DNA from 2 places in the Pseudarthrobacter sp. fls2-241-R2A-168 genome. Region 1 is predicted to be linked to the other one. Evidence: riboswitches for the same ligand, from Rfam matches in the RefSeq annotation. Region 1 holds a riboswitch; the other holds the start of a gene.
The links. Region 1 has a riboswitch for glycine ahead of gcvP (aminomethyl-transferring glycine dehydrogenase). Riboswitches for the same ligand answer to the same signal wherever they lie in the genome.
Positions count from the first base shown of each region.

Region 2: it holds a riboswitch for glycine, as region 1 does, so the genes downstream of both, gcvP (aminomethyl-transferring glycine dehydrogenase) here and gcvP (aminomethyl-transferring glycine dehydrogenase) in region 1, are expected to answer to the same signal.

Region 1 is NZ_JARVSG010000016.1:63,097-68,779, reverse strand. Features, by position in the region: gene gcvT (glycine cleavage system aminomethyltransferase GcvT) at 1-1,027, opposite strand, end outside; gene gcvP (aminomethyl-transferring glycine dehydrogenase) at 1,032-3,923, opposite strand; glycine riboswitch at 3,976-4,083, opposite strand; glycine riboswitch at 4,085-4,182, opposite strand; gene QRN11_RS11385 (Na+/H+ antiporter) at 4,365-5,683, shown strand, end outside.
Region 2 is NZ_JARVSG010000010.1:234,075-239,757, forward strand. Features, by position in the region: gene gcvT (glycine cleavage system aminomethyltransferase GcvT) at 1-919, opposite strand, end outside; gene gcvP (aminomethyl-transferring glycine dehydrogenase) at 924-3,851, opposite strand; glycine riboswitch at 3,890-4,027, opposite strand; glycine riboswitch at 4,029-4,127, opposite strand; gene QRN11_RS08130 (TetR/AcrR family transcriptional regulator) at 4,222-4,761, opposite strand; gene QRN11_RS08135 (MFS transporter) at 4,828-5,683, shown strand, end outside.

The DNA.
Region 1 (5,683 bases):
TGTAGGCCAGGGCGATCGGGTAACCGAGGGTAGGACTCGGCTGGCCTGAGGTCACCTCGCCCACCACGTTGCCGTCCTTGAGGACTGGGTAGTGGCTGCGGCCGGCGCGGCGGCCCAGGCCTTTGAGTCCCACGAGCTTGCGGCCGGAGGTGGAACCGGCCCCCAGTTCCTTGAGCTCCGCCAGCACGGCCCTGCCCACGAAGTCCGATTCCTTCTTGAGCGATACAACAGGACCCAGTCCGGCGGCGTAGGGGTTTCCTTCGCGGGAGAGTTCGTTGCCGTAGAGCGGCATGCCGGCTTCGAGGCGGAGCGAGTCCCGGCAGGCCAGGCCGGCGGGGATGAGCCCCTGGTCCGAGCCGGCTTCCAGCAGGGCATCCCACAGGCCGGCGGCGTCCTCGTTCGGGATGTAGATTTCGAACCCGTCCTCGCCGGTGTAACCGGTGCGGGCGAGCAGCAGTTCCTGGACAGTACCGTTGACGGCGATGCCTACCTCAACGGCCGCGTAGTACTTCAGCTCGGTTACCAAGGAGTGCTGCTCGGCCGGGACCAGCTTCAGCAGGATCGCTTCGGCGTTCGGCCCCTGGATGGCGATCAGCGACGTCTGGGCGGACACGTCCTCTACGCGGACGTCGAAGTTGGCAGCACGCTCGGCCAGTGCCGCGGCAACCACCGCAGCGTTGCCGGCGTTGGGGACCACCAGGTACTTCTGCTCCCCGCGGCGGTACGTGATGAGGTCATCGATGATGCCGCCGTCTTCCTGGCAGATCAGCGAGTACTTGGCTTTGCCCACGGCCACGGCGGACAGTTTGCCCGTCAGCGCGTAGTCCAGAAAGGCTGCGGCGTCGGGTCCTGTGACCCAGACTTCGCCCATGTGGGAGAGGTCGAACAGGCCGGCGGCGTTGCGCACGGCGTGGTGTTCGGCCAGTTCGGAGCTGTACTTCAGGGGCATCTGCCAGCCGCCGAAGTCGGTGAAGGAAGCGCCGGCGATCTTGTGCTGCTCGTACAGCGCAGTGTAGTTCTCAGTCATGGGATCAGCCTTCCAATCCGGTGGTTGAGCTTGTCGAAACCTCGAACTCGGAGAGCGGAGGGCAGGAGCAGACCAGGTTGCGGTCCCCTGCGGCGCCGTCGATGCGGCCCACCGGCGGGAAGTACTTGTCCTGGCGGAGCGAGGCCACAGGGAAAGCGGCCTGCTCGCGCGGGTAGGAACGATCCCAATCAGAGGAGACGACGGCGGCTGCCGTGTGGGGTGCGTTGCGCAGCGGTGAGTTCTCCACCGGGAAGTCGCCGGCGGCCACCTGGTCGATTTCATTGCGGATGATGATCATGGCTTCGATGAAGCGGTCGATCTCCGCGAGGTCCTCGGACTCGGTGGGCTCCACCATCAGCGTGCCGGCCACCGGGAAGGACAGCGTGGGTGCATGGAAACCGAAGTCGATGAGGCGCTTGGCCACGTCCTCGGCCGTGACGCCGGTCTTGGCCGTCAGGTCGCGCAGGTCCAGGATGCACTCGTGCGCCACGAGGCCGCTTTCACCGGTGTAGAGGACCGGGAAGTGCTCGTCCAGCCGGGCGGCAACATAGTTCGCAGCGAGCAGCGCGGACTTGGTGGCCTCGGTGAGGCCTTGGCCGCCCATCAGCTTCACGTACGCCCAGGAAATGGGCAGCACACCGGCGGAACCGAAGCGGGAAGCGGAAATCGCGACGCCGTGACCAGCCGCGGCGTTTTCGGAAGAACCGTTGTTCGCATCCCCCGGCATAAACGGTGCCAAGTGCGCCTTGGCAGCAACAGGTCCGACGCCGGGTCCTCCACCGCCGTGCGGGATGCAGAACGTCTTGTGCAGGTTCAGGTGCGAGACGTCGCCGCCGAACTTGCCCGGCTGCGCCAACCCGACGAGGGCGTTCAGGTTCGCGCCGTCAACGTACACCTGGCCGCCGGCCGCGTGGATCGCATCGCAAACCTCGCGGACGTCGGAATCGTACACACCGTGGGTGGACGGGTAGGTGATCATGATGGCCGAGAGGACGTCCTTGTGGGCCTCGATCTTGGCCTGCAGGTCCGCGTGGTCAATGGTGCCGTCGGCAGCAGTAGCGACGACAACAACCTTCATGCCGGCCAGGACGGCGGAGGCGGCGTTGGTGCCATGCGCCGATGCCGGGATGAGGCAGACGTTGCGCTGCGCTTCGCCGCGGGAGTGGTGGTAGCCGCGGATTGCGAGCAGGCCCGCGAGCTCGCCCTGGGAACCGGCGTTGGGCTGGATGGACACCTGGTCGTAACCGGTGATCTCGGCGAGGTCTGCTTCCAAAACGGAAATCAGTTCACGCCAGCCGACCGTCTGGGAGTCCGGAGCGAACGGGTGGATCGAGGCAAATTCCGGCCAGGAGATGGCTTCCATCTCTGCGGTGGCGTTCAGCTTCATGGTGCAGGAACCCAGCGGGATCATGGTGCGGTCCAGCGCCAGGTCCCGGTCGGAGAGCCGGCGGATGTAACGCAGCAGCTGGGTCTCGGAGCGGTGGGTGTTGAACACCGGGTGCTGCAGGTAGGTGGAGGTGCGCTGCACGGATGCCGGCAGCTCGAAACCCTCGGCAGACGCAATGGGACCGGCACCAAAGGCGACAACAACCGCGGAGAGGACCTCCGGCGTCGTGGTTTCATCGACGGACACGCCAACTGTGTCCGCGTCGATGAGGCGCAGGTTGATGCCGCGGGCTTCGGCGGCGGTGATCACCTTGGCGGCCTTGCCGGGCACGCGGACAGTGATGGTGTCGAAGAAGGTGTCGGATACCAGTTCGCGGCCGGCGATCTGCAGTGTGGTGGCCAGGGCGCGGGCGTTGTTGTGGACGGTTTCGGCGATCGCCTTCAGTCCGTCGGGGCCGTGGTAGACGGCGTAGAAGGACGAGACGATGGCCAGCAGCGCCTGCGCGGTGCAGATGTTTGAGGTGGCCTTCTCGCGGCGGATGTGCTGCTCGCGGGTCTGCAGGGCCAGGCGGTAGGCGGGGACACCGGCGTTGTCCTTGGAAACACCCACGATGCGGCCCGGAAGCGTGCGCTCCATGCCGTCACGGACGGCCATGTACGCGGCGTGCGGTCCCCCAAAGAACAACGGCACGCCGAAGCGCTGGGTGGAGCCGACGGCAATGTCCGCGCCCTGCTCGCCCGGAGGCGTGATCAGGGTGAGGGCCAGGAGATCGGCGGCGACGGTAACCAGCGCGCCGCGGTCCTTGGCCTCGGCGATGACGGCGGTCTGGTCCCAGACGCGGCCGGAAACGCCGGGCTGCTGGAGGACCAGGCCATTGATATCGCCGTCGGGCAGGCCGTCCGTAAGATCGGCGATTTCCACCTCGAAGCCGAGAGCTTCGGCGCGGCCCAGCACGATGGCGATGGTCTGCGGGAGGAGGTCGGCGTCCAGGACGGTCTTGCCGTCCTTGGCCGTTTTGTTCTTGTTGGCCCGGCGCATCAGCAGCACGGCCTCTGCCACGGCGGTGGCTTCGTCCAGCAGGGAGGCGTTGGCCACGGGAAGTGCGGTGAGGTCCTGCACCATGGTCTGGAAGTTCAGCAGCGCCTCGAGCCGGCCCTGCGAGATTTCAGGCTGGTAGGGGGTGTAGGCGGTGTACCAGGCGGGGGCCTCGAGGATGTTTCGGCGGATCACCGGCGGGGTCACAGTGTCGTAGTAGCCCTGGCCGATCATCTGCACGGCCATCTTGTTTTTTCCGGCCAGTTTACGGAGCTCGGCGAGGACCTCGACTTCGCTGAGGGCGCTCTCGAGGGTGAGCGGCTTGTCCTGGCGGATAGAATCCGGGACTGCGCTGTCAACGAGGCCATCGAGGGTGTCGTAGCCGACGGCCTTGAGCATGGTGTCGATGTCGGACTGGCGGCGCGCGCCGATATGGCGGTCTGCGAAGGTGGTGGGGGACGATTGAACCGTCATAAGAGGAACTCCATAATTCAGGTGGTGCCGAAGCACCACGTTGATTCGGGTTCCTCCCCGCTCTGTATTGGACCTGAGAGTTTTGCGTTGTCCTGCTGTTTTGCAGGGCGCCGCTTGCACCGTCGGTGAGCCCGGTTGCCCGGACTGCTTTCCAGAGTTGCCTTGCCGCGGCGGTACGTGGGCCTGAGAGATTCCTGGGGAGGATTTGCTCCTACGGCGCCTGCAGAACGTACCGGCAGGACTCTCCCGCCGCAGATCATCAGCATGTGCCACTGGTGGGTGACACGGCTCACACCTTACCGGAGTCGGGGGCAGGAAGCAAAACGGCGCCTCCCAGCCGGGCGGGCGGACGACGGCGGCACCTCCCGCCGTCGTCCTGACTCCTCCGCGTTAGGGGCGCCGGCGGGGACACCCTTTGGCGGGGCCTGAGACAATGGCCGAATGGAGATCGCCCTGGGACTTCTGGTTCTCGTTGCGGTGGTGTGCGCCGGAAGTGCGCTGGGCCGGAAGCTGAACATTTCGGTGCCGCTGCTGCTGGTGCTGGCGGGAGTGATCGGTTCCTTCCTCCCGTTTGTTCCGGACATTGAACTGAACCCCGAGCTGGTCCTCGTGGGCCTGCTGCCGCCGCTGCTGTACGCCGCGGCGCTGCGGACGTCCCTGTTCGATTTCGGTTCCAACCGCCGCGCCATCGGGCTGCTATCGGTGGGCTATGTCATCTTCGGGACCATCACGGTGGGACTGGTGGTCTGGTGGCTGTTTCCGGAGATTCCGCTGGCCGCAGCGATCGCCCTGGGTGCGGTGCTGGCGCCGCCGGATGCGGTGGCTGCCACATCCATCGCCCGGAAGGTGGGGATGCCGCGCAGGATTGTCACCATCCTGGAAGGTGAATCCCTGGTCAACGACGCCACCGCGTTGATCTGCCTCCGGGCAGCGATCGCTGCCATCTCCGGGTCCGTGTCCGCGGCCGGGATCGCCGGAGACTTCCTGCTCGCCGTGGGCGGCGGTCTGGTGGCGGGCCTGGCCGCGGCCTATGTGCTGACCATGCTGCGCAAACGCATCCGGAACGTCGCGATCAACACTTCCACGTCCCTGGCCGCCCCCTTTGTGGCGTACCTGCCGGCGGAGGCCATCCACGCCTCCGGCGTGCTCGCCGTCGTCGTTACTGGCTTGGTGATGGGCACAAAGGCGCCGTCCATGCCCAACGGTGCCGCCCGGCTGAGCCAGCGCAGCAACTGGAACACCGTGCAGTTCCTGCTGGAAAACTCGGTGTTCCTGCTGATCGGGCTCCAGGTCCGGACCATCATCGAGGGCGTCCAGGACGATTCCCTGGGTGCTGGCCGGATCTGGGCTGGTTGCGCCCTGATCCTGCTGGCGGTGCTGGTACTCCGGCCGGTGTGGGTGTTCCCGGCCACCTACCTCCCCCGCCTGATTCCTGCCGTGCGGCGCAGCGACCCGTCGCCGCCCTGGCAGTTCCCGGCGATCGTCTCGTGGGCCGGGATGCGTGGGGTGGTCACCCTCGCCGCGGTGCTGGTGCTGCCCGAGGACCTGGAGCACCGTTCAGTGCTGATCCTCGCTGCCCTTGTGGTGGTGGGCGGCACGCTGACGCTGCAAGGCTTCACCCTCCCGGCGCTGGTCCGGCTGCTGCGGGTCCAGGGCCCAGACCAGCGCGAGGATGCGTTGAACAAGGCATCGCTGATGCAGCTCGCCACCGCTGCCGGCGTGACCCGGCTGCAGGAATTGCGGACGGACGACGACCCGCC
Region 2 (5,683 bases), on a different contig from region 1:
TGAGCCCGACGAGCCTGCGCCCGGCAGTGGAACCGGCGCCCGCTTCCTTCTTGGCTGCCAGGGCGGCCTTGCCCACGAAGTCACCTTCCTTGGACAACGCGACGACGGGCCCCAGGCCTGCTGCGAACGGGTCGCCCTGCAGCGACAGCTCGTTGCCGTAGAGGGGCATTCCCGCTTCGAGCCGGAGGGAGTCGCGGGAGGCCAGGCCCGCGGGCGTCAGCTCGCCGTCGTCGGCGATGGCGACGAGCGCCTGCCAAAGCCCGGGGGCGTCGTCGTTGGACACAAAGATCTCGAAACCGTCCTCGCCGGTGTAGCCGGTCCGGGCGAGCAGCAGGTCCAGTCCTGCGCCGCCCACCAGGAACGGGACTTCGACGGCGGCGTAGTACTTCAGGTCCGTCACGAGGCTGTGCTGCGCGGCAGGGACCAGGCGGAGCAGCAGTTCCTGCGCCTTGGAGCCCTGCACAGCGATCAGGGAAGTGGCATCGGAAGCGTCGTCCACCTGCACGTCGAACCCGGCAGCCCGCTTGGCCAGTTCAGCGGCCACCACCGCGGCGTTGCCGGCGTTGGGGACCACCAGGAAGACATCGGTGCCGTCAGCAGCCGGTGGCCGCCGGTAGGTGATGAGGTCGTCGATGATGCCGCCGTCCTCGTTGCAGATCAAAGAGTATTTGGCTTTGCCCACGGGCATCGCGGAAATTTTTCCCACCAGGGCGTAGTCCAGGAAGGCGCCGGCGTCCGGCCCGCTGACCCATACCTCGCCCATGTGGGAGAGGTCGAACAGCCCGGCGCTCTTGCGGACGGCGTGGTGCTCGGCGAGCTCGGAGCTGTACTTCAGGGGCATCTGCCAGCCGCCGAAGTCGGTAAAGGAGGCACCGAGCTTCTTGTGCTCCTCATAGAGGGCCGTGTACTTCTCACTCATGTGCTCAGCCTTCCAAGCCGGTGGTTGAGCTTGTCGAATCCTCGAACTCGGACAGCGGCGGGCAGGAGCAGACCAGGTTGCGGTCGCCAGCCGCACCATCGATGCGGCCTACCGGCGGGAAGTACTTGTCCTGCTTAAGCGACTTCACCGGGAACACCGCCTGTTCGCGCGGGTAGGCGCGGTCCCAGTCGCTGCTGATGGCGGCGGCCGCCGTGTGCGGGGCGTTGCGCAGCGGGCTGTCCTCCACGGAGAACTCGCCGTTCGCCACCTGGTCGATTTCGGCGCGGATGGAGATCATCGCCTCAATGAAGCGGTCAATCTCGCCAAGATCCTCGGATTCCGTGGGCTCCACCATGAGGGTGCCCGCCACGGGGAACGCCAGGGTGGGAGCGTGGAAGCCGTAGTCGATGAGGCGCTTGGCCACGTCCTCCGCGGTGACGCCGGTCTTGGCGGTCAGCTCGCGCAGGTCCAGGATGCACTCGTGGGCTACCAGTCCCCCTTCACCGGTGTACAGGACGGGGAAGAAGTCATTCAGCCGGGCGGCGACGTAGTTTGCTGCCAGCAGCGCGGACTTGGTGGCTTCGGTGAGCCCCTGTCCGCCCATCAGCTTCACGTAGGCCCAGGAGATGGGCAGCACGCCCGCGGAGCCGTACTTGGACGCGGAGATCGGCACGTCGTTTCCTTCGGTCCACGTGGCCGCGTTGCCGGGCATAAACGGTGCGAGGTGTGCCTTGGCAGCAACCGGTCCGACGCCGGGTCCGCCGCCGCCGTGCGGGATGCAGAAGGTCTTGTGCAGGTTAAGGTGCGAGACGTCGCCGCCGAACTTGCCCGGCTGCGCCAGCCCCACCAGGGCGTTCAGGTTGGCACCGTCGATGTACACCTGGCCGCCGGCCGCGTGGATGGCGTCGCAGACTTCGCGGACGTCGGCGTCGTACACACCGTGGGTGGACGGGTAGGTGATCATGATGCAGGACAGGGCGTCCTTGTGTGCCTCGATCTTGGCGTACAGGTCGGCGTGATCGATGGTGCCGTCGGCAGCAGTAGCGACGACAACAACCTTCATGCCCGCGAGCACAGCGGAAGCGGCGTTGGTGCCGTGGGCGGAAGCCGGGATCAGGCAGATGTTGCGCTGCTGATCACCACGGGAGTGGTGGTACCCGCGGATCGCCAACAGGCCCGCGAGCTCGCCCTGCGACCCGGCGTTCGGCTGGATGGATACCTGGTCATACCCGGTGATCTCTGTCAGCTGTGCTTCCAGGTCCGCAATGAGTTCGCGCCAGCCCTCGGTCTGGGAGTCCGGGGCGAACGGGTGGATTGAAGCGAACTCGGGCCAGGAAATGGCTTCCATCTCGGCGGTGGCGTTCAACTTCATGGTGCAGGAGCCCAGCGGGATCATGGTGCGGTCCAGCGCCAGGTCCCGGTCAGAAAGCTTCCGGATGTAGCGCAGGAGCTGGGTCTCCGAGCGGTGGGTGTTGAACACCGGGTGCTGCAGGAAGTCGGAGGAACGTTCGACGGCGGCGTCCAGGGCGAAACCGTCCGTCACCTCTGCCTGGGTGGCGCCAAAGGCGGCCAGGACGCCGTCGACGATTGCCGCCGTCGTCGTTTCATCGGTGGAGAAGCCCACCGTGTCCGCATCAATGCTGCGCAGGTTGATGCCCTTGGCTTCGGCGGCGGCGACGATGCCCGCGGCCTTCCCGGGGACGGAGACCGTCACGGTGTCGAAGAAGCTGGTGTGCAGCACGTCGAAGCCGGCGGCTTTGAGGGACGCTGCGAGAGTCTTGGCGTGGGTGTGCGCGGACCGGGCGATCGCCTTCAGGCCCTCCGGGCCGTGGTACACCGCGTACATCGAGGCAACGATCGCCAGCAGCGCCTGGGCGGTGCAGATGTTGGAGGTGGCCTTCTCACGGCGGATGTGCTGTTCGCGGGTCTGGAGGGCCAGACGGTAGGCGGGCACTCCGGCGTTGTCCTTGGAAACCCCCACCAGGCGGCCGGGCATGGAGCGTTCCAGGCCCTTCTGCACCGCCATGTAGGCGGCGTGCGGGCCGCCGTAGAACAGCGGGACGCCAAAACGCTGGGCGGAGCCGACGGCGATGTCGGCGCCCTGCTCGCCGGGAGGCGTAATGAGGGTGAGGGCCAGGAGGTCGGCGGCAACAGTCACCAGGGCTCCGCGTTCCTTCGCCTCGGCGATGACCGCGGTGTGGTCAAAGACCCGGCCGGAGGCGCCGGGCTGCTGGAGGACAACGCCGTTGACGGCGCCGTCGGGTAGTCCCTGGGCGAGGTCGGCGACCTCCACCTCGAAGCCGAGCGCCTCGGCGCGGCCCTTGACGATGGCGATAGTCTGCGGCAGGCAGTCCGCATCCAGCACCGTCTTGCCGTCCCGGGCGGCTGCGTTCTTGTTGGCCCGGCGCATCATCAGCACGGCCTCGGCGACGGCGGTGGCTTCGTCCAGCAGGGAAGCATTGGCGATCGGCAGCCCCACCAGGTCCTCGACCATGGACTGGAAATTCAGCAGTGCTTCGAGGCGGCCCTGGGATATCTCGGGCTGGTAGGGCGTGTAAGCGGTGTACCAGGCCGGGCCCTCAAGAATGTTGCGGCGGATCACCGGCGGGGTCACGGTGTCGTAGTAGCCCTGGCCGATCATCTGCACAGCGGTCTTGTTCTTCGCCGCCAGCCGCCGCAGCTCAGCGAGCGCCTCGACTTCGCTCAGGGCGCCGGCCAGTGCCAGTGCCGAATCCTGGCGGATGTCCTTGGGCACGGCGGTATCAACCAGTGCGTCCACGGTGTCGTAGCCGACGGCTTTAAGCATGGTGTCGACGTCGGCCTGGCGGCGGGCGCCGATATGCCGGTCAACGAAGGTGGCAGCCGGAGCAGTGGCGGGATTGGCGGAGGCTGGAATGGCGGAGGCCGAAATAGCAGTCACGAGGAACTCCATACATAAGGCGGCGCAGGGTACGCCACATCGATTCGGGTCCTCCCCGCTCTGTAACTGGACCTGAGAGTTTCCGCGGTCCCTGCTTGCGCCGGTCCCGCTTGCACCGTCGGTGAGCACAGCAGTCCAGGAACCGGGACGGTTTCCCGGGGCGGACAGCGTGCTGCTTTCCAGAGGTGCCTCGCCGCGGCGGTACATGGGCCTGTGAGATTCCTGGGGAGGTATTGCTCCTACGGCGCCTGCTTGTACCTTCTGGCAGAACTCTCCCGCCGCAGATCAAAGGCTATTCAATTAGGTTGTTTTTGCTGGCTGCCGGAACGGCCGGCACATGGACCAATTCTCCTACGCCGCCGTCCCCCGGGCAAATGAACGGCTAGCCCCGCAGCCGGTCGACGGCGGCCAGCAGTTCCTTCACATCCGCCTCCCGGCTTCCGGGCTTTCCGGACGGCCCGCTCTCCCACATGGCATTGAAGTACAGCCCGTCCCCCATGTAGAGGACAGCTTTTGCCATGGCCGGGCCCACATCCTTGCCGATGAGCTCCAGCCACTGGTGCTGGATCGCAGCGAAGCGGCGGCGTGCTTCCTCGTGGGCCACTTCAGCCAGGCGCGTGGCGGCGACGAAGGACCGGTCCATGGGGGTGTCGGACCAGAGCGATGACCGGATGAAATAGGCGGCCGCCCCTTCCGGTGCCGCCGCCATGGCGTCAAGGTCCTCCCCCGCCAGGCGGTCCAGCCGTTCAAGGGTGGCCGCGATCAGCGTTTCCTTGTTGGGGAAGTGGTACAGCAGCCCGCCCTTGGAGACGCCTGCCCGCTTCGCCACGGCGTCCAGGGTGGCGGCACGCTCCCCCACATCGATCAGGAGTTCTTCAAAGGCATCGAGGACTGCGTCCCGCGCCACGGGTTTTCTGGCCATGGTTCCAATCATGCATTGACGGGAACGGGTTTCTTAACTGTACCGTCCGGACGGTATAGTTAAACGATGACCGCTTCCTCCGCATCGCAGCAAAACCACACCCGCCTGAACGCCACAGCGGGTCAGGCACCTGTTTCACCCCGGAGGGCGGGGCGCGACTGGCTCGCGCTGGCGCTTCTGATGTTCCCGGTCCTCCTCGTCGCCGTCGACAACACGGCACTGACGTTCGCGCTGCCCGCGATAGCGCGGGCACTGGACACCTCCGGCGTCGAACTGCTGTGGATCGTGGATGCCTACCCGCTCGTGCTGGCCGGGCTGCTGGTTGCCATGGGCAGCCTGGGTGACCGGATCGGGCGGCGCCGGCTGCTGATCATCGGCAGCATCGGCTTCGCCGCAGTGTCAGCCGCAACGGCTTTCGCTCCCAGCGCCGGCTGGCTGATCGCAGGCCGCGCCGCACTGGGGTTCTTCGGAGCCATGCTGATGCCCTCCACGCTGTCCTTGATCCGGAACATCTTCCCGGACCCCAACCGCCGCCGGCTGGCCATCGCCATCTGGGCCGCCGGGTTTTCCGGCGGTGCCGCCCTGGGGCCGATCTTCGGCGGCTGGCTGGTGGAACAGTTCTGGTGGGGAGCAGTCCTCCTGGTGGCAGTGCCCATCATGCTTCCGCTGCTGGCATTTGGCCCGGCGTTTATTCCGGAGTCCCGCGACCCCAACCCGGGCAGGGTGGATGCGCCGAGCATCCTGCTTTCGCTGTTGACCATGGTGCCGGTGGTCTACGGCATCAAGGAGTACGCCACCGAAGGACCAAACCCCGCGGCCCTGGGAAGCATCGCCTTCGGGCTGGCCATGGGCGCCGCCTTTGTCCGCCGCCAACACCGGCTGGACAGCCCCTTGCTGGACATGTCGCTGTTCCGGAACCGGG